3 regions of the Amycolatopsis viridis genome follow, and region 3 is predicted to be linked to each of the others. Evidence: riboswitches for the same ligand, from Rfam matches in the RefSeq annotation. Region 3 holds a riboswitch; each other region holds the start of a gene.
The links. Region 3 has a riboswitch for S-adenosylmethionine ahead of FHX46_RS05350 (methionine ABC transporter ATP-binding protein). Riboswitches for the same ligand answer to the same signal wherever they lie in the genome.

Region 1: it holds a riboswitch for S-adenosylmethionine, as region 3 does, so the genes downstream of both, thrC (threonine synthase) here and FHX46_RS05350 (methionine ABC transporter ATP-binding protein) in region 3, are expected to answer to the same signal.
Region 2: it holds a riboswitch for S-adenosylmethionine, as region 3 does, so the genes downstream of both, FHX46_RS18565 (aminotransferase class V-fold PLP-dependent enzyme) here and FHX46_RS05350 (methionine ABC transporter ATP-binding protein) in region 3, are expected to answer to the same signal.

The regions. Positions count from the first base shown of each region.
Region 1 covers NZ_JAANOU010000001.1:4,243,206-4,250,145, reverse strand. Annotated here, with positions in the region: gene thrC (threonine synthase) at 1-1,125, opposite strand, end outside; SAM riboswitch class I at 1,138-1,270, opposite strand; gene holA (DNA polymerase III subunit delta) at 1,407-2,387, shown strand; gene rpsT (30S ribosomal protein S20) at 3,045-3,305, opposite strand; gene FHX46_RS20970 (EamA family transporter) at 3,459-4,322, shown strand; gene FHX46_RS20965 (VOC family protein) at 4,345-4,725, shown strand; gene FHX46_RS20960 (class I SAM-dependent methyltransferase) at 4,887-5,486, opposite strand; gene lepA (translation elongation factor 4) at 5,589-6,940, shown strand, end outside.
Region 2 covers NZ_JAANOU010000001.1:3,739,257-3,746,196, forward strand. Annotated here, with positions in the region: gene FHX46_RS18545 (DUF885 domain-containing protein) at 1-535, opposite strand, end outside; gene FHX46_RS18550 (AsnC family protein) at 652-1,602, shown strand; gene FHX46_RS18555 (RluA family pseudouridine synthase) at 1,599-2,525, opposite strand; gene lspA (signal peptidase II) at 2,522-3,097, opposite strand; gene FHX46_RS18565 (aminotransferase class V-fold PLP-dependent enzyme) at 3,134-4,456, opposite strand; SAM riboswitch class IV at 4,489-4,603, opposite strand; gene FHX46_RS18570 (potassium/proton antiporter) at 4,650-6,128, opposite strand; gene FHX46_RS18575 (DUF167 domain-containing protein) at 6,160-6,432, opposite strand; gene FHX46_RS18580 (ArsR/SmtB family transcription factor) at 6,488-6,940, opposite strand, start outside.
Region 3 covers NZ_JAANOU010000001.1:1,059,001-1,065,940, forward strand. Annotated here, with positions in the region: gene metG (methionine--tRNA ligase) at 1-201, shown strand, start outside; gene FHX46_RS05335 (TatD family hydrolase) at 194-1,024, shown strand; gene FHX46_RS05340 (resuscitation-promoting factor) at 1,299-2,699, shown strand; gene rsmA (16S rRNA (adenine(1518)-N(6)/adenine(1519)-N(6))-dimethyltransferase RsmA) at 2,777-3,637, shown strand; SAM riboswitch class I at 3,703-3,795, shown strand; gene FHX46_RS05350 (methionine ABC transporter ATP-binding protein) at 3,984-4,997, shown strand; gene FHX46_RS05355 (DHA2 family efflux MFS transporter permease subunit) at 5,054-6,469, opposite strand; gene FHX46_RS05360 (TetR/AcrR family transcriptional regulator) at 6,612-6,940, shown strand, end outside.

The DNA.
Region 1 (6,940 bases), 3.2 Mb from region 3:
GCCGGCCTCGATGAGCTTCTTCGCCGTCGCGACGGTGACCCCGCCGGCGGTCTCGGTGAAGATGCCCTCGGTGCGGGCCAGCAGGCGAATGCCCTCGACGACCTCCGCGTCGGTCACGTCCTCGATCGCGCCACCGGTGCGGCGGACCGTGTCGAGCACGTAGGGGCCGTCGGCCGGATTGCCGATCGCCAGAGAGCGGGCGATGGTGTCCGGCTTGACCGGCTGGACCACGTCGTGACCGTTGCGGAAGGCCGTGGAGACCGGCGAGCAGCCGGCCGCCTGGGCGCCGAAAACCTTGTACGGGGTGTCCTCGACCAGGCCGAGCTTGGCGAACTCACGGAAGCCCTTGTCCACCTTGGTCAGCTGCGAGCCCGAGGCGATCGGCACGACGATCTGCTGCGGGATCCGCCAGCCGAGCTGCTCGGCGACCTCGTAGGCCAGCGTCTTCGAGCCCTCGGAGTAGTAGGGGCGCACGTTGACGTTCACGAACGCCCAGTTCTCGTGCTCGGCGGCCAGCTCGGTGGCCAGGCGGTTGACGTCGTCGTAGTTGCCGTCGACCGCGACGAGGTTGCCGTCGTAGACCGCGGTGGTCAGGACCTTCGCGCGCTCGAGCGACGACGGGATCAGCACGACGGACTGCCAGCCGGCGCGGGCCGCCGCCGCGGCGACAGCGTTGGCCAGGTTGCCGGTGGACGGGCAGGCCAGGGTGTCGAACCCGAACTCGCGGGCGGCGGCGAGGGCGACGGCGACGACGCGGTCCTTGAACGAGTGGGTGGGGTTGCCGGTGTCGTCCTTGACCCAGAGGCTCTTCACGCCGAGAGCCTTCGCGAGCCGATCGGCCTTCACCAGCCTGGTACAGCCCGGTTCGGTGTTCGGGATCTCCTCGACGTTCGAGGGCACCGGGAGCAGCTTCTTGTAGCGCCAGATGTTGCGCGGGCCGGCCTGGATGTCCTCGCGGCGCACCCGGCCGAAGTCGTAGGCGACCTCGAGCGGTGAGAAGTCCTCGGCGGAGACGAACTCCGGAGCGAGCGGCTGGCGGTGGCCCTCTTCCTTGGAGACCAGTTCCACGGCCGGTCCGAGGTCGACGGTGCGGCGGGTGGTGGTCGAATCGAGGGCTGCGGTCATCGCGAGGTTCCTTCCTCATCTGTCCCGCTGACGCGGGCCGGAATTGGCACCGTGATCGCCAGCTACCTCGCGGACTCGAGATGACAGGCTGACGCCGGTTGCCGGGGCTTCGTCGGGCCGTTCCCTCTGCCCCTCTGGATGAGCGGTATTCGGTTGTGGTGGTGATCGCCCTCGGGCGATGCCTGTGTGACAACATACGGCACACCGCTCGGGCCACGCCATGCCCCTGCGGGTTTCATCACGCTCCGGAGCTGTCGGTGGCTCGTGGCAGGATTCGGGACGTGACCGCGTCGGCAACCACGTCCACCCCCTTGCAGCTCGTGCTCGGCGAAGAGGAGTTGCTCGTCGAGCGCGCCGTCCGGAACGCTCTGGAGCAGGCCCGCCGGGACGACCCGACGGCCGAGCTCACGAAGGTCCGCGTGCCCGACCTCACGCCACCGGCCCTGGCCGAGCTGGTCAGCCCGTCCCTGTTCAGCGAAGGCCGGGTGATCGTCCTCGACGGTGCGCAGGACATCGGGCAGGAACTGGCCGACGCGGTGCTCGCGTACGCGAAGATGCCGGCCGAGGGGGTCGTCCTCGTCGTCGTCCACACCGGCGGCGGCCGCAGCAAGGCCGCCAAGGCCCTGCCGGCGGCCCTGCGCAAGGCGGGAGCCGGGGTCACCGAGTGCCCGAAGATCACCCGACCGGCGGAGCGGGAGTCGTTCGTCCGCAACGAGGTCCGGCAGGCCGGCGGCAAGATCGACCCCGCGGGTGTCGCGGCCCTGATCGATGCCGTCGGGTCGGACCTGCGCGAGCTGGCCGCGGCCGCGTCGCAGCTGGTGGCCGATTCCGGGGGCCGGGTCGACGAGGAGGCGGTGCGCCGGTACCACCGGGGCCGGGCGGACGTGACCGGCTTCGCCGTCGCCGAGAAAGCCGTTGCGGGGGAGCGCGGCGCGGCGCTGGAAGCGATGCGGTGGGCGCTGCAGATCGGCGTCGCGCACGTCCTGATCGCCGACGCCCTCGCCGACGCGGTGCGCACCATCGCGCGAGTATCGGCGGCAGGCCGCGGCAACCCGAACCAGATGGCGGGCGAGCTGGGCATGCCGCCGTGGAAGATCCGCAAGGCCCAGGGGCAGTCCCGCGGCTGGACGCAGGCCGGCCTCGCCGAGGCGATGGCCGTGGTGGCCCGGGTCAACGCCGAGGTCAAGGGCCAGGCCGCGGACCCCTCGTACGCCCTCGAACGGGCCGTCCTGGAACTCGCCTCGGCCCGCGACAAGCGCTGACCGGACGATCAGTGGCGCCTGGGGCCGGCCGTGCTTGCGGCGTCCGCTGCGGCGTGCGCTGGGGTGGGCCTCACGCGGCGGCGCTTGCGCCTGGCGCTGTCGTGCGGCCGTGGGGCTCCGCGCTGGTGACCTGCGAGGTTGGCGCTGCGATGCGTCCTGAGCGCCGGCGCTTGCGGCGGGCACTGTGGCTGGCCGTGGCGGGAGCCGCTCGGGTCGTGCTGGGGCGGGTATTTGGGGCGGGCCTCGTGCGGAGCTGCTCGTGCCGTACGCCCGGGGTAGGTCTTGCGGGCATCCGCTCGCGACGTGCGCCGGGGGTGGCGCTGTGGTGCGTCTCGGCGGGCGGCGCTTGCGCCGTGAGGCGGCCCCGGGCGCGCTGCACACGCGGTGATCTGGAGGTTTACCGGCAGCCTCGCGGGAGAGCCGCTCCGGACCGGCGCCGGTGGTCGCTGTGATTGGTCCTGGCGGCCGCCCGGGATGGCGTTGGAGCTGGGCGGGGCGCCGGCTGATGCAGGGCACGTCGCGCAGGCCGGCGGATGGCCCCGGGCGAGGCGTGGGACGCCGGCTCCGGGAACTGGGCGGCGGGGTGCCGGTGCGAGGGGAAACGTGAGCGGGGCGGGCACCCTGCCGGATGCACGCCGCGTTACACGAAGATCAAGCTCAGAGCTGGTTGACGCGCTTGGCCATGGCCGACTTCTTGTTCGCGGCCTGGTTCGCGTGGATGACGCCCTTGCCGGCGGCCTTGTCCAGGGCGCGAGCCGCGACCTGCTGCAGCTCGATGGCCTTGGCCTTGTCGCCCGACTCGGCGGCCTCGCGGAACTTGCGGATCGCGGTCTTCACCGAGGACTTGACCGACTGGTTGCGCTGGCGCGCCTTCTCATTGGTCTTGATGCGCTTGATCTGGGACTTGATGTTGGCCATGAAGGCGCTCCTTCGATCTGTCGGTGGGTGTCGCTGCCGCGCTGTACCGGCCCCGGCGTGCGGGTTTCCTCCCTGGCGGAATGCCACACGGCAACGACCGTCAAGGTTAGCAGGGCGTTAGGGTGGCATTCGCACCGGCCGGGAGGGAGGCGCGTGAACGGCACCGCGCTGGGGTTCGTCCTCACCGCCGCCGTCGTGCACGCCGGGTGGAACCTCGCGGCCAAGCGGGTCGATGCCGGCGCCCCGTTCGTCTTCCTCTACTACACGGTCTCCGCGGTCGTGTGCGCCCCACTCGCCATCCTCGCGCTCCTGGTGGGCGGCGAACGTCCACATTGGACATGGTTGCCGGCTGCGCTGCTCACCGCGATCTTCCACATCGCCTACGGCGTCGTGCTGCAGCGCGGTTACCGCGTGGGTGACCTGTCCGTCGTCTACCCGCTGGCCCGGGGGAGCGGACCGCTGCTGTCGGTGCTCTCCGCCGTCATCCTGCTCGGGGAGCGGCCGGGGTGGCTCGGGCTCGCCGGGGCGTTCCTGGTCGTGGCCGGGGTGCTGGTGATCGGGCTGGGGTCACGTTCGGCGGCCGATGCGCGGGCCCGGCGCGCGGGCGTCCTCTACGGGCTGCTCACCGGCGTCACCATCGCCGCCTACACGCTCTGGGACGACCACGCCGTGACCGCCCTCGCCGTCCCGCCGCTGATCTACTTCGCGTCCGGCGCGGTGCTGCAGAGCGTGCTGCTCACGCCCACCGCCCTGCGTTCCCGCGGCGAGACCGGCGTGCTGTGGCGGTCGCACCGGCGGGAGGTCGTGCTCGTCGGGGTGCTGTCGCCGGTCGCCTACGTGCTCGTGCTCTACGCCATGCGCATGGCCCCGGTCAGCCTGGTCGCGCCGGCCCGGGAGGTCAGCATCGTCCTGGGCGGCCTCGCCGGGTGGCTCGTGCTGCGCGAGCCGCACCCGGCGCGCCGGCTGATCGGCTCCGTGGTCGTCCTGGCCGGGATCGCCGCGATTGCGGCGTCCTGAGCGGCTGGGGTAGGCAGGAGACATGGACGTGCTGAGCAGCCGGGTGCTGATCCACCCCCGCGACCCGGAGAAGACCACGGCGTTCTACCGGGATGTGCTCGGCCTGGCGATCTACCGCACGTTCCCCGGAGGCACCGTCTTCTTCACCGGTCAGGGGTACCTGGAGGTCGTCGGCCGCGGCGAGAAGGGCGCCAGTCCCGACGTCGAGCTGTGGTTCCAGGTTCGCGACCTCGAAGCCACGCTGGCCGAGCTGGCCGAGCGGGGCGTGCGGCCCGACCGGGAAGCTCGCCGCGAGCCGTGGGGCCTGGACGAGGCCCACATCTCCGACCCGGACGGGACGACGATCGTGCTGGTGGAGATCCCGCCGGACCATCCACTACGGACGGACATCCGTGCGCAGTGACCCGCTCCGCCGCACCTGAGGCGGCACTCCTGAAGGCGCTGAGCGTGGTGTGCGGCGGTGACCGCGGGGTCAAGGGCGGCAGGACGTGAGCGGTGGGGCCGTGGTTGTCGCGCTGGGGGCCGCTGGGCGTGGGTCCGCGGCGGCGGAGTGCGGCGCCGGCGCTATTCCGGGCGGCGGGCGCGGAACTGCGCGGCCAGTGGCGCGGTGAGGCCGGGGGGCTGCCACACCCAGGTTTGCAGGTCCGTGAAGCCCGCCTCGGTGAGTTCCGCCGCGAGCGCGTGCCGCGGCACGGGCAGCCACTTCTCGTGCGCGGAGAGCACCAGCCGGCCACCGGGGCGCAGCACCCGCAGCAGCTCGGCGAACCCCTCGGCGCGGTCGGGCCACAACTCGACGTTGTTCACGCTCAGCACGACGTCCACCGCGGCCGGGGCCAGGCCGGTCCGCCCCGCCGACCCGGCCGCCAGCCGCACGCGCCCCGCGGACACCTCGGCCGCGCAGCGGGCCTCGGCGAGCGCTCGCATCTCCGGCGACGGGTCCACCCCGATCGCGCTGCGGGCACGCTGTCCGGCCAGCTGCAGCCCGACCCCCGGCCCCGGCCCCACCACCAGCACCGTCTCCGCCGGCGTGAGCCTGGCCACATCCACCACGTGGCGTTCCGTCGCGCCGTTGCCGTACGCCATCACGATCCCGCCCAGGCGGCCCAGCAGCCCCCGCGGGTGGCCGAAGGCCCGGTCGCGGATCTCCTCGATCGTTGTGCTCATACCTCCAGGTCAGCACTCGGCACCGCTCACCGGCATCGGGGATGACCCGGAAATCGGGCATGGGAACATGGAGGCGTACCCCACGACGAGCCGAGGACCCGAGTGAGCACGTTCGCCGACCAGACCTTCACGCCGCCGGAGCAGATCCGGAACTTCTGCATCATCGCGCACATCGACCACGGCAAGTCCACCCTGGCCGACCGGATGCTGCAGCTCACCGGCGTGGTCGAGGAGCGGGCCATGCGCGCGCAGTACCTCGACCGGATGGACATCGAGCGCGAGCGCGGCATCACGATCAAGGCCCAGAACGTGCGGCTGCCGTGGCGCCTCGACGGCCGCGACCACGTCCTGCACCTCATCGACACGCCCGGGCACGTGGACTTCACCTACGAGGTCTCCCGGGCCCTGGAGGCGTGCGAGGGCGCGATCCTGCTGGTCGACGCGGCCCAGGGCATCGAGGCCCAGACCCTGGCCAACCTGTACCTGGCGCTCGAGAAGGACCTGCACATCATCCCGGTCCTGAACAAGATCGACCTGCCCGCGGCCGACCCCGACAAGTACGCCGCCGAGCTGGCGCACATCATCGGCTGCGACCCGTCGGAGGTGCTGCGCGTCTCCGCGAAGACGGGCGCCGGCGTGACGGAGCTGCTCGACGAAGTGGTCCGCCAGGTGCCGCCGCCGGTGGGTGACGCGGACGCCCCGGCCCGCGCGATGATCTTCGACTCGGTGTACGACACCTACCGCGGTGTCGTCACCTACATCCGCGTCGTGGACGGCCGGATCACCCCGCGCGAGCGGATCCGGATGATGTCCACCGGCGCGACGCACGAGCTGCTCGAGGTCGGCATCATCTCGCCCGAGCCCAAGCCGAGCGCCGGCCTCGGCGTGGGCGAGGTGGGCTACCTGATCACCGGCGTGAAGGACGTCCGCCAGTCGAGGGTCGGGGACACCGTCACCTCCGAGCGCAAGGGCGCCACCGAGCCGCTGGCCGGGTACCGCGACCCGAAGCCGATGGTCTTCTCCGGCCTCTACCCGGTCGACGGCTCGGACTACCCCGAGCTGCGTGAGGCCCTGGAAAAGTTGCAGCTCAACGACGCCGCGCTGACCTTCGAGCCGGAGACGTCGGTCGCGCTCGGCTTCGGGTTCCGCTGCGGCTTCCTCGGCCTGCTGCACCTGGAGATCACCCGCGACCGGCTCGAGCGCGAGTTCGGCCTGGACCTGATCGCGACCGCGCCGAACGTGGAGTACCGGGTGGTGCAGGACGACGGCACCGACGTGCACGTCACCAACCCGTCCGACTGGCCGACCGGCGTGAAGATCGCCGAGGTGCACGAGCCGCTGTCGAAGGTCACGGTGATCGCGCCGTCGGAGTTCATCGGCGCGATCATGGAGCTGTGCCAGAGCAAGCGGGGCAACCTGCTCGGCATGGACTACCTGTCCGAGGAGCGCGTCGA
Region 2 (6,940 bases), 2.7 Mb from region 3:
GCAGCAGCGGGTCGGAGCCGGGCTCGGCCAGGTAGCGGTCCAGGTGCGCGATCGCGGCGCGGACCAGGTGCTCGACCGGGACCCGTCCGGCGGCCACGCCGGCGCGGTGCCGGGCGGCGGCCTGCTCCAGGTAGCGCGGGATGTCCGCCAGCCGGGTGAGGTGCCGGCGGCCGTGCTCGTCGTCGGGCACGCCGATCATCGGCAGGATCGTCAGCAGGCCGACCGCGGGGGCGACGAAGATGTCGCTGATGGTGAACTCGACCGCGTGCGTGTCCAGCCGGTCCAGGTGACCGCGCGCCTGCGTCAGCACAACGTCCCGGGTCACCCGGTCCTCGGCGCTCAGCCCGGCCGGGTCGATCGCCTCGGCGCGCCGCACGAAGTCGGCGAGCCGGTCGCGGTGGGCGGCCTCGGCCTCCTCGCCGAGATCGCCGATCCCGTCCCGGGCGGATTCCAGCCCGAGTGCCGCCGGCCACAGCGGTTCGGCGTCGAACAGGGCTTCCACGAACTCGTCGGCGAGCTTCACGACCTCGGTCATCCATCCATCCCAGCGTCGTCGGGTGCGCGTTCCGCCAGCCTAGAACCGCTGGAACCGCGGTGCCCCGCGGCGGGGTGAGCACGCGCGGCGACGGCCGGCAGGTAGCGTCTGCTGCCGTGGCCGTGACCGATCCCGCCGATGCCCGTCTGCTCGCCGCGCTGGCCGATCTGGGCAAGGTGGCCGTGCACGAACTCGCCGCCCGGATCGGGATGGACCCGCGGGAGGCCGCCTACCGGCTGGTCGCGCTGTCCGGCAGCGGGCTGCCCCTGCTGGTCGGCGTGGAGAGCGATCCGCAGGGCCTGCGCGCCGCGCTCGCCGGGGCGTTCCCGCCGCCGCGGCATCCCGTGCCAGGGGTGCCGCGCGGGCCGTCCCCGGTGCCCTCCGGCGCCGTTCCCGCCGCCGGCTACCCGGCACCGGCTCCTCCCGCTCCGCCCCTCGCCCACCCGCCGAGCGGTCCCACCGGTTTCAGCGGTCCGCCTGCCGGCATGCCGGGTCCGCACGGGGTGCCGTCCGGGCCGTACCCGGCACCCGGCGCGGACCAGCGGCCCGCTCCGCCACCGCTGGACCCGGTGATCAGCACGTGGGGCCCGCCGCAGACGGCGTCGTGGGCCCGCGGCGACGCGCAGCCCGCCCCGGCGCCGGGGCCGCGCTCCGGCCGGGTCGGTGACCGGCTGGCCGGGCAGGGACTCGACGGTGAGCAGCTCGCCGTTCAGCTGCTCGAGGTGCAGGACCCGGCGGACTACCTGTTCGGCGCGGCCGGCTACCGGCTCCAGCCGGGTGAGCGGGCCGTCGTGGTGCACACCGAGGTCACCAACACCGGCCCGGTCCCGTTCCGCTCCCTGCCGGACAACTACCTGGAGCTGCTGACCGCCACCGGCGCGGCGATCGCCAAGGCACCGGTGTCGCTGACCTCCCGGCCGCCGCACCGGATCGGCGTCCAGCCGGGCGAGACCGCGGGCGGGCACACCGTGTACGTGGTGCCGGAGTCCGCGCGCGTGGTGGCGGTGCGCTGGAGCCCCCGCCCGGAGCCCGACGCACGCTCCTTGACCTGGTCGCTGGAGGACTAGCTCTCCGCGCGCAACACGTCCAGCGCGTGGGACAGATCCGCCGGGTACGGGGCTTCGAACTGCACCCAGCGTCCGTCCGCGGGATGCGCGAATCCCAGGGTGCGCGCGTGCAGCCACTGCCGGGTCAGGCCGAGCTTGCGGGCGAGCACCGGGTCCGCCCCGTAGGTCAGGTCCCCGGCGCACGGGTGGCGCAGCGCGGAGAAGTGCACGCGGATCTGGTGGGTGCGGCCGGTCTCCAGCTTGACGTCCAGCAGGGACGCCGCACGGAACGCCTCGATCACCTCGTAGTGCGTGACCGACGGGCGGCCGCCCGCGACGACGGCGAACTTGTAGTCGTGCCGCGGGTGCCGGTCGATCGGCGCGTCGATGGTGCCGCGGGTCGGGTCGGGGTGGCCCTGCACGACGGCGTGGTAACCCTTGTCGACGGTGCGTTCCTTGAACGCCCGCTTCAGCACGGTGTAGGCGTGCTCGCTCTTCGCCACCACCATCACGCCCGTGGTGCCCGCGTCGAGCCGGTGCACGACGCCCTGCCGCTCGGCGGCACCCGAGGTCGAGATCCGCAGTCCGGCCGCCGCGAGCCCACCGACGACGGTGGGCCCGGTCCAGCCCGGGCTGGGGTGCACCGCGACCCCGACCGGTTTCGCCACCACCACGATGTCGTCGTCGTCGTGCAGGATGCGCAGGCCGTCGACCGGTTCGGCGACGACCTCGACCGGGTTGTCCGGCTCGGGCAGGGTCACCTCGAGCAGCACCCCGGCGGACAGGCGGTCGGACTTGCCGGCCGGGCGGCCGTCGAGCAGGACGTCGCCCGACTCGGCGAGTTCGGCGACCACGGTGCGGGACAACCCGAGCAGCTTCGCCAGCCCGGCGTCCACGCGCATGCCGTCGAGCCCGTCCGGGACGGGCAGCATCCGCGCGCTCACCGCTTCGCCCTGCCCTTCACGGTGCCGTCGTACTCGCGGCCCAGCAGCGACAGCAGCACGATCAGCGCCCCGCCGACGCAGATCGCGGAGTCGGCCACGTTGAAGACCGGCCACACCTCGCCGTTGGGTGCGAACAGCGACACGAAGTCGACCACGTGCCCGCGCAGCACCCCCGGCGCCCGGAAGATCCGGTCCGCCAGGTTCCCGATCGCGCCGGCCAGGACGAGACCGAGACCGATCGCCCAGCCGACCGACCGCAACCGCTTGGCGAACCAGATCAACGCGACGACCACCCCGAACGCGACGACCGCGAACACCCAGGTCATCCCGGTGACGCCCAGGCCGAACGCGGCGAACGGGTTGCGGATCAGCTGCAGGTAGACGAGCCCGCCGAGGATCCGCACCGGTTCGTGCCCCGCCAGGGTGGCCGCGACGATCGACTTGGTGACGACGTCCAGGGCGAACACGACGACCGCGATCACGGCCAGCAGCAGGGTGCGCCGCTTGGGCTGCGGGGGCACCTGCTGCTCGTCCGGCACGGTGTCCGGGGAGGGCTGGGGGTCACTGCTCACCCCGTCATTGTCCACGTCAGGCGGGACCGCCCCGGTTCAGGCCAGGAAATCCGGCAGCGGCCGCGGGTCGGGGCTGGGCACCCACCGGCCGTCGGCCACCGCGTAGGTCCAGCGGGCGCCGCGGGCGACGATCTGCCGCAGCGCGGTCAGCAGCCGGTCCACGTGCTCGGCGGTGGTGCCCAGGCCGAGGCTCACCCGCAGCGCCTGCTGTCCCTCGCCCCCGGTGCGCGCCACCAGCCGCCGGGTCGCCACGTGGGCGCAGAACGCGCCGTCGCGCACACCGATGCCGTACTCGGCCGACAGGACCGCCGCCACCCAGCCGGGGTCGAACCCGTCGAGCACGAAACTGACCGTGCCGACCCGCTCGGCGGCGCCGTCGAACAGGCGCAGCTCCGCCAGCCCGGGTACGGCCGCGAGGCCGCGGGTGAGCCGCTCCAGCAGCCGCTGCTCGTGCGCGATCACCGCGTCCCAGGAGGCGGCCAGCTGCTCGCACGCCACGCCCAGCGCGTACACCCCGACGGTGTTGGGCGAGCCGGCCTCGTGCCGCTCGGCGCCGGTCTGCCAGGCCACGCCGAGGCGGTCGCCGTCGCGGCGCACCGACTTCGTCGCCCCACCGCCGGCCAGGTACGGATCGGCGGCGCGCAGCCAGTCCGCGCGGCCGACCAGCGCACCGGCGCCGTAGGGCGCGTACAGCTTGTGACCGGAGAGCGCGACGTAGTCCACGTCCAGCTCGCGCAACGAGATCGGCCGGTGCGGGGCGAGCTGGGCGCCGTCCAGCGCGATGCGCGCGCCGTGGCGGCGGGCCACTGCCGCGATCTCGGCGACCGGCAGGAGTTCGCCGGTCACGTTCGACGCGCCGGTCACGACCACCAGCCGCGGCCCCTCCGGGCACGCCGCGAGTGCACTGTCCACTGCGGACACGGCGGCGAGCCGGGTGTTCGGCAGCGCGATCCGCCGCACGTGGGGGCCGCGCCACGGCAGCAGCGCCGCGTGGTGCTCGGTGTCGAACACCACCACCGACGTGTGCCGCGGCAGGCTGCGGGCCAGCAGGTTCAGCGCGTCGGTCGTGTTGCGGGTGAACACGACCGCGTCGCCGGTGCGGGCACCGGTGAACCGGCGCAGCACGTCGCGGGTGCGCTCGTAGACCTTTGTGGACACCTGGGAGGCGAACCCGGCGCCGCGGTGCACGCTGGCGTAATGGGGCAGGAACTCCTCCACCGCGCGCCGCACCGGCTCCAGACAGGGAGCGCTGGCGGCGTGGTCGAGGTTGGCGTAGTCGAGCTGACCACCGGTGACCAGGGGAACGGCGGCGGCCACGGTCACGGCCGGGGTGGTGACGCGATCAAGAGCGAGAGTCATCGAGGCTCCTCGGGTCCAGGGACCCGCAGGCGGGTCCGCGCTTGCCCGCCGCACTGCGCGACGAGCCAGGTCCTCACCCGGGGCACCCCACCGCGGAAGGAGGGTTGCCGGCCAGCGAGCCGGGGCTTGGCGCTGGCACTCATGACCTACCGCGACACCGTAGCGGATCCGGCCCGCACCGCGCCAGCGGGTCTCACTTCCCGGACTCGCCCATCCAGCGGGCCAGCGGCCCGGCCCGGTCCACCGCGCGGATCCGGCGCTCGGCCGCGTCCCGCGCGGACTCGGTGCTCACGATCAGGATCTGGTCGCCGCGCTGCAGCCGGTCGGTGCGCCCGGGCGGGAAGCTGCGGCCGTCGCGGACGATCAGGCTCAGCGACGCCCCGGCCGGCAGCCGCAGCTCCGACAGGTACACCCCGTGCAGCCGGGAGCCGGGCTGGATCTTGACCTGGAGCAGTTCGGCCTGCAGCTCGTCCAGCGGTGCCGCGTCGACCTCGATCTCCTTCGGCTCGGCCGCGGCGGACAGCCGGAGCAGCCGCGCGAGCGGGCCGAGCGAGAGGCCCTGCACCAGGGTGAGCACGATGACCAGCACGAACACCGCGTCGACGAGCCGTTGCGCACCGGGCACCTGCCGGGCGAGCGGGATCATCGCCAGCACGATGGGCACGGCCCCGCGCAGCCCGGCCCAGGCCACGAAGACCTGTTCGCGCAGCGGCACCCGGAACGGCAGCTGGGCGATGAGCACCGACACCGGGCGGGCGACCACCAGGACGACACCGGCGGCGATCAGGCCGGGCACGATCGACTCCAGCAGCCGTTCCGGTGAGGCGAACAGGCCCAGCAGCACGAACAACCCGATCTGGGCGAGCCAGCCGAGCCCCTCGGCGAAGGACAGGGTGTCCGATCGGTGCGGCAGCCGCGAGTTGCCCAGCACGACCGCGGTGACGTAGGTGGCGAGCAAACCGGAGGCGTGCAGCAGCTGACCGGACGAGTAGGCCACCACGCACACCGCGACCGTCGCAAGTGGATACAGGCCGGTGGCCGGCAGCGCGGCGCGGCGCAGCGCCCACCCCCCGGCGAACCCGAGCAGCAGCCCGAGCGCGACACCCGCGGCGAGCTCGTACACCACCAGCAGCGGCAGCGACCAGTCGAGGCGGGTGCCCTCGGCCAGCACGACGACCGCCATGTACGCGGGCGCGTCGTTGATGCCGGACTCCAGTTCCAGCGCCCCGGCGAGGCGCTTGGGCACGCCAACACCGCGCAGCACGGAGAACACCGCGGCCGAGTCGGTCGAGGAGAGGACCGCACCCCACAGCAACGCCGTCCGCCAGTCCAGGCCGAGCAGCCAGTGCAGGGCAGGCCCGGTGATGGCGATGCTCAGGCCGACCGCCACTGTGGACAGTGCCACGCCCTGGGCGAGGGCGGGCCGCACCGCCGTCCACCGGGTGGTGAGGCCGCCCTCGGCGAGGATCATGACCAGGGCGGCCAGGCCGAGCGCCTGGGTCAGGAACGGGTCGGCGAAGTGGATGCCGAACCCGGATTCGCCGAGCAGCACGCCGATCGCGAGGTACAGCAACAGCGACGGCAGGCCCAGCCGGGTGGAGAAGCGGACCGCGAGCACGGCGGCGAGCAGGACGGCGGCGCCCAGCCCCAGCACGACCGGCAGCTCGCCCACCCGCACCTCCCCTGCCCGGTTCGTCAGGCACTCAGAATAGGGAAGCGAGGCGCTCCGCCGCGCCGGGCGGCCCGGAAGTGAGCTCGATCAGCTTGTCCCGGCCGTGTTCCCCTTGCACGACAACGAGATCGCGGGCGCGTACGCCGAGTGCCGCGGCGAGCACCTTGCGCACCGACTCGTTCGCCCTGCCCTCGACGGCGGGTGCGCGCACGGCGACGACGAGTGCCCGGCCCAGCGACCCCTCCCAGGTGCCGCCCACGCGATCCCGCCGGGATCCCGGTTTCACCCGGATGGCGAACCTCACCGGTACGAGCCGGGACGAACGGAGGTGCCGGGCGGAGCGGCGGCCGGGTTCCGCATCACGCGGCGCCCGGCAGCCGCACACCCAGCCGCGCCAGCGGCTCCTCCGCCGCGGCGGTCACGTGCACCGCCCGGTCCGGCCGCCGTTCGAACCAGCCCGCCCCGGCACCGTGCGCGAACAACGCCGCCGCCAGCGCACCGCCCAGGTGGTCGCGCCGCTCCGTCCAGTCCAGGCATCCGCGCAGCAGCGGCCGGCGGCCCCCGGCGGGTACCTCGACCCCCAGGTGGTCCAGCACGGCCCGGCCGTGCGGCGTCAGCGCCAGACCCGACCCGGCGGAGATCAGCCCGGCCCGCAGCATCCCGTCGTGCAGGGCGACCCCGGCGGCGCCGGCGAGGTGGTCGTAGCAGGTGCGGGCGAACGCCAGCCGGCGCACGCGCAGTCCGTCCCGCAGGCCCGTGGGCGGCCGGTGCTGCGCGTGCTGCGCCAGGTGCTCGATCAGCTCGGCCACCCG
Region 3 (6,940 bases):
CTCAAGGAGGTCGAGGACCTCGACATCCCCGGCCGGATCAACCCGATCCTCACCGGCGACTACGCGGCCGAGCAGGCGCGCTGGGAGTCGATTCCGATCGAGCCCGGCCGTCCGCTGGCCAAGCCGACGCCGCTGTTCACCAAGCTCGACCCGAAGCTGGGCGAGACCGGGCCGGAGTGGGCCCCGATCGTCGGTGGGTGAGAAGGAACGGCCACCGGTGCCGGAGCGCCTGCCGGTGCCGGTGGTCGACGCGCACACGCACCTGGACGCCTGTGGCGCGGTCACGGCGGCCGACGTGGCCGTGCTGGCGGACCGCGCCGAGGCGGCCGGGGTGACCCGCATGGTGACCGTCGCCGACGACCTCGCGGCTGCACGCTGGGCCGCGGAGGCGTCCACCTGGGACGACCGGGTGTGGGCGGCGGTCGCCATCCATCCCACGCGCACCAAGGATTTCGGTGATCCCGAACGGTCCGAAGTAGAGCGTCTGGCGCGGCAGGAACGAGTGGTCGCGGTCGGCGAGACCGGTTTGGACTACTACTGGGACTACTCGCCGCCGGACGCGCAGCAGGACGCGTTCCGGTGGCACATCGACCTCGCCAAGCGCGTGGGCAAGCCGCTGATGATCCACGACCGGGACGCGCACTCCGACGTCCTGCGGATCCTGGACGAGGAGGGCGCGCCGGACACGGTGGTGTTCCACTGCTTCTCCGGGGACGAGGACATCGCCCGCCGGTGCGTGGACGCCGGGTACGTGCTGTCGTTCGCCGGGACGGTCACGTTCCGCAACGCGCGGGCGTTGCAGGCGGCGGCGAGGCTGGTGCCGTCCGGGCAGTTCCTCGTCGAGACCGACGCTCCGTTCCTGACGCCGCACCCGTTCCGCGGCCGACCGAACGAGCCGTACTGCGCGGCTTACACGGCCCGGTTCCTCGCCGAGCTCCGTTCGGACGACCTGGACGAACTCTGTTCGGCGGTATCGGCTACGGCGGAGCGGGTCTTCCGGCTGCCGTCCGTCACCGCGGGCTGAACGGACTGCGACATTCGTGGACGGCAACCCCACCACTCGGCGGAGTGACGAAGGACACGTGATTCCCCCCGGTGTTTGCGCAACCCGCCGGGGTTCGTTACTGTCCCGTGACCGTGCCGCATGATCGTTCGAACCGAGCGAGCGCGGGACACCCGGAGTCAAGCCAGTGCAGGTCGGGATCGGGGATGGCGACGACTTCCGGGAGCCGTAGTGCGAAAGGGATCGACCTGCTGTGACTGGTAGTAGACGGGCCGACGCGCGCCTGGACGAGACGGTGGACTGGTTCCAGTCCAGCGGTGGTGGCGCGGTGGGCACCCTCGACTGGCCCGACGTGGACGAGTTCTCGGACGACCTCGCGGTCACCGAGCACGACATCCGCACGGTGCTGGGCTCGGACGCGGACGATCTCATGGCCGAGGCCGAGATCGACGTCGACGAGCTGATCAGGCTGATCAACGCCGAGACCACGTTGCTCCCGGCGCTGGCCATCCCGGACGCGGTGTCGGAGGACCGGACCGCGGCCGTCGAAGCCGAGGAGGAGCCGGAGAAGGCCCTCGTCACCGCCGTCAAGACCTGGAAGCGCCGGTTCCTCCGGGGCTCGGTCCTGGCCCTGCTGATCAGCCTCACCGGTGGCGGCGCGGCCGCCCTGGCGATGAACAAGAGCGTGACCGTCGACGTCGACGGTCACACGCAGACCGTGCACAGCTTCGGCAAGACGGTCGGCGAGGTCCTCGAGGACGCCGGTCTCACCGTCGGTGAGCACGACGCGCTGTCCCCCTCGCCGCAGGCGCCCGTTGGTGACGGTGGCGTCATCAAGCTGGAGCGCGGCCGCAAGCTGAACCTGCTCGTCGACGGTGTGGCCCGCGAGTCCTGGGTCCGCGCGACGAGCCTGCAGGAAGCCATCACGCAGCTGGGCCTCGGCGACGAGTTCGGCCCGGGCACGGCCTTCTCGCTGCCGCTGGACGCGGAGCTGCCGCTGGACGGCGCGACCGTCGAGATCAAGACCGTCAAGAACATCACCGTCTACGACGGCGACGCGGCCCCGCGCCAGCTGAGCACCACCGCCCTCACCGTGGAGGAGTTCCTCGCGCAGCAGGGCCTGTCGCTCGGCCCGGACGACTCGATCGACGGTGGCCCCGGCCTGAAGCTGACCAACGGCGCCGAGGTGCACATCTCCCGCACCGGCGTGTCCGTGATCAACCAGGAGGAGGACATCGATCCTCCGGTCCAGGAGGTCAAGGACAACACGCTGGAGGCCGGCAAGGAGGTCGTCCAGGACCAGGGCACGCCGGGCAAGCGGCTGGTGACCTACCGGATCACCAAGCGCAACGGCAAGGAGACCGCCCGGGAGCAGCTGTCGGCCAAGGTGGTCGTCGAGGCCAAGCCGAAGATCGTCCGGGTCGGTACCAAGCAGCCGGTGGTCAGCGACGGCTCCATCTGGGACGCCATCGCGAAGTGCGAGTCCGGCGGCAACTGGTCGATCAACTCCGGAAACGGCTACTACGGCGGCCTGCAGTTCAACAAGAGCACCTGGGACGCCTACGGCGGCGACCAGTACGCGGCCTACCCCCACCAGGCCACGCGGGAACAGCAGATCGCGGTGGCGACCAAGGTCCGCGACTCCCGCGGTGGCTACGGCGCCTGGCCCGTCTGCGGCGCCAAGGCCGCCGGCTGACCCCGTCAGCACGCCCATGATGCCCCCGGCCACCGGCCGGGGGCATCTGATTTTTCCGGCGCACTACCATCACGCGGGTGACCGCACTGCTCGGACCAGCCGAGATCCGTGGCTTGGCCGCCGAGCTGGATGTCCGCCCCACGAAGAAGCTCGGCCAGAATTTCGTGCACGACCCGAACACGGTCCGCCGCATCGTGGACCTCTCCGGTGTCGGCCCGGGTGATCACGTCCTCGAGGTCGGTCCCGGTCTCGGCTCGTTGACCCTCGGGCTGCTCGGCTCGGGCGCCCGGGTGACCGCCGTCGAGATCGACCCGGTCCTCGCGGGGCGCCTGCCCGCCACCGTCGTGGAGCGCGCCCCGGGGGCCGCGGAGAGGTTCACCGTCCGCACCCAGGACGCCCTGAAGCTGCGGGCCACCGACCTCGCGGACCAGCCGACGCACCTCGTCGCCAACCTGCCGTACAACGTCGCCGTCCCGGTGGTCCTGCACCTGCTGGCCGAGCTGCCGTCGCTGGCGCACGGCCTGGTGATGGTCCAGACCGAGGTCGCCGACCGGATGGCGGCCGGACCGGGCAGCCGCATCTACGGCGTGCCGAGCGTGAAGCTCGCCTGGTACGGCCCGGCCCGCAAGGTCGCGCCGGTGCCGCGCGCGGTGTTCTGGCCGGTGCCCAACGTCGATTCCGCGCTCGTCGCGTTCGAGCGGTCGGCGGAACCGGCGTCCGGCGCGGACCGGGACGAGGTGTTCGCGGTCGTCGACGCCGCCTTCGCGCAGCGCCGCAAGACCCTGCGGGCCGCGTTGTCGTCCTGGGCCGGGTCCGCCGAGCGGGCCGAGGCGATCCTGCGCGCCGCGGGTGTCGATCCGCGCACCCGCGGTGAGCAGCTGGGGGTGCGGGACTTCGCGAAGATCGTGGAGAGCAAGTCCTTACCACCGTTGGTGTGATCTCGCACCCTGATCCCGACCTGGGACTTGCCAAGGACACACGAGGTCCGCTGTACTCTTTGAGGTATCCATCCCGAGCGGCTGAGAGACCTGGCTCGCCGAAGCCGCAGCAACCACCCCAACCGGGGGGCAGGTGCTAACGCCAGGACCGATGGAGGATTCCTGTGTATCGCATGCTGCTCACGAGGCGCCGCGTCGTCGACGAATGTCGTCGCACGGTCTGTGCGTGTCGTCGCTGACCGCTTCTCCTTTCCTCACCGTTTCCTGACTTCGCTTGACCGTCCTCTGTAGACGGTCGCCTTGGTGTGCGGTCGGCGCGTTCGCGCCCGTTGTGCTGGAGCCCTTCGTGATCACTGTCGAAAACCTGACCAAGTCCTTCCCCGGTGCCGCCAAGCCCGTTCACGCCCTGCGGGACGTGAGCGTCGAGGTGCCCGCCGGCGCCCTGTTCGGCGTCGTCGGTCCCGCCGGGTCCGGCAAGTCCACCCTGACCCGGTGCATCGCCCTGCAGGAGAGACCCGACCGCGGAACCGTCCGCCTGGACGGGCTGAACACCACCGGCCTGGACGGGCGGAAACTGCGCGAGGTGCGCCGCCAGGTGGCGGTGCTGGACGCGCAGCCGGTGCTGCACGCCGACCGCACGGTCGCCGGCAACGTCGCGGCCCCGCTGGAGCAGCTGGGCCTGGAGGGCCCGCAACGCCGGAGCCGCGTCGGCCGTCTGCTCGACCTGGCCGGTCTCACGCAGCGCGCGGCGCAGCGCCCGGTCGAACTGACCCCCGGCCAGCGCCGCCGGGTCGCGCTCGCGCGGTCGCTGGCCGCCGGCCCGGCCGTGCTGCTGGCTGACGACCCGACCGCGGGTGTCGGCGCCGAGGAGGCCGGTTCCGTGCTGGCGGTCCTCGACCGCGCGCGTGCGGAGCTGGGCGTCACCGTGCTGCTCGCCACCCAGGACGGCGCCGCGGTGCGGCGGGTCTGCGACGGGGTGGCCGTGCTGGAGGACGGGCGGCTCGTCGAGCAGGGCACCGTGCTCGAACTGCTGTCCACGCCCGGCAGCAAGGTCGCGCAGACCCTGCTGCCCGCGATCGACACGCCGCGGACCCAGTCGTCGCGGTACGACCGGTCGGTCGACGTGGTGCTGATCGGGTTCGCAGCCGTCGGGGCGCTGCTGCCGGAGGCTGCCGCCCGGTTCGACGTCGAGCTGGCCACCATCGGCGGCGGGCTGACCCGCGTCGGCGACACCCCGGTGGCCCGGTTCCGCGTCGGCGTCAACGGCAGCCAGGCCGACGCGGCGCTGGCGTGGATCGCCGACCGCGGCGCCCACGTGGTGCACCCCAAGGAGGGCCCGAAGAGCATCGTCGCGGCCTGACCCGGCAGGCGGCAACGGGGGCGTCCCGCGTGACGGGACGCCCCCTTCTTCTGGAGTCACCTGCCGCGCGCGAGGGCGCCGGCCGCGATCGCACCCACCGCGACGATCCCGGCGGCCCACCCGTTCGCCACCGCGTAGCCGTGCACCGTCGCAGCGGGCAGGCCGAGGCCGGCGACCGAGGCGGTCGCGCTCGCCGCGACCGTGTTCAGCGACGCGGTGCCCAGCGAGGCACCCACCTGCTGCGAGGTCGTGATGAACGCCGACGCCACCCCGGAGTCCTTCGGTGCCACGCCGGCGGTGGCGATGTTCATCACGGTCGGCATCGCCAGCCCGGCGCCGGCCCCCAGCACCAGCTCCGCGGGCAGGATCAGGCTCCAGTACGAGGTGCCCACGGACAGCTGGGTCAGCACGGCGAGCCCGGCGGCCAGCAGCAGGAGTCCGATCACCAGCAGCGGCCGCGGCCCGGTGCGCGGGATGAGCCGCCGGGTCAGCACCGTCGAGACGGTGATGTTGGCCAGCAGGAACGGCAGGAACGCCAGGCCCGCGCCGAACGCGCCGAACCCCATGATCCCCTGCAGCTGGTAGGTGAGGAACAGGAACATCCCGAACATCCCGAAGGCCGCGAGCGCGATCGTCAGGAAGCCGGCGGACCGGGTCCGGTCGGTCAGGATGTGCAGTGGCAGCAGCGGGTTGCCGGCTTTGGTCTGCCGGAGCACGAACGCGCCCAGCAGCACGACCGCGCCGGCGACCGAGCCGAGCACGACGGCCGAACCCCAGCCGCGCGCGGCGGCCTCGGACAGTCCGTAGACCAGCCCGGCGATTCCGGCGCTGCCCAGGAGCCCGCTGAACCAGTCCAGCCGCGCCGACCGGTGCCCGGGCACGTTGGGCAGCACGAAGGCGCCCGCGACGGCGGCGGCGATCGCGATGGGCAGGTTCACGTAGAGGCACCAGCGCCACGATGCGTACTCGGCCAGCGCGCCACCGGCCAGCAGACCGAGCGCGCCGCCGGACATCATGATCGCGCTGAAGATCCCGAACGCCTTGGCCCGTTCCCTGGCCTCGGTGAAGGTGATCGTCAGCAGCGAGAGCGTGGACGGGGCGAGCAGTGCGGCGAAGACCCCCTGGGCCGCGCGGGCGGCGATGAGCAGGCCCGGTCCGGCGGCCATCCCGCCGACCGCCGAGGCGGCGGCGAAGCCGAGTGCCCCCACGATCAGCGTGTTCTTGCGGCCCAGCCGGTCGGCCAGCCGGCCGCCGAGCAGGAGCAGGCCGCCGAACGCCAGTGTGTACGAGCTGATCGCCCACTGCCGGGCCGCATCGGTCATGCCGAGGTCGGCCTGTGCGGTGGGCAGTGCGATGTTGACGATCGTGGTGTCGATGATGACGAGGAGCTGGGCGAGCCCGACGACGGCGAGTGCCAGCCATCTCCTGGTGTCCGGGGGTGCCGGTGCGGGCGCCGCAGTGGTAGTGGTCATGGGCGAAACCCCCTGGTGGAGAAGTGGGTTAGACTGAGAGGACCATTGCTAGTCGGCCGACAAGTAATGGCACTGACGACACTGTAGGCGTATCGCTAGCCGGTCGTCAAGCAAGTTTGCGGATTCCTCAGGAAGGACGGGCATGGCGGGGCGGCGGACCGACACGCGCGAGCGCATTCAGCAGGTCGCGCTGGACCTGTTCGTCGAGCAGGGCTACGAGAAGACGTCGTTGCGGGAGATCGCGGAGCAGCTCGGTGTGACGAAAGCCGCGCTGTACTACCACTTCCGCACGAAGGAGGACATCGTCCAGAGCCTGATCGAGGACATCGGCACCGCGGTGGACGAGATCATCGAGTGGGCGCGGGCGCACGACGAGCCCGCCACCGTCCGCGCCGAGGTGCTGCGCAGGTTCTCCCGGCTCGTCCAGGGGCGGTTCGGACCGATCATGCGGTTCATGCAGGACAACCAGCC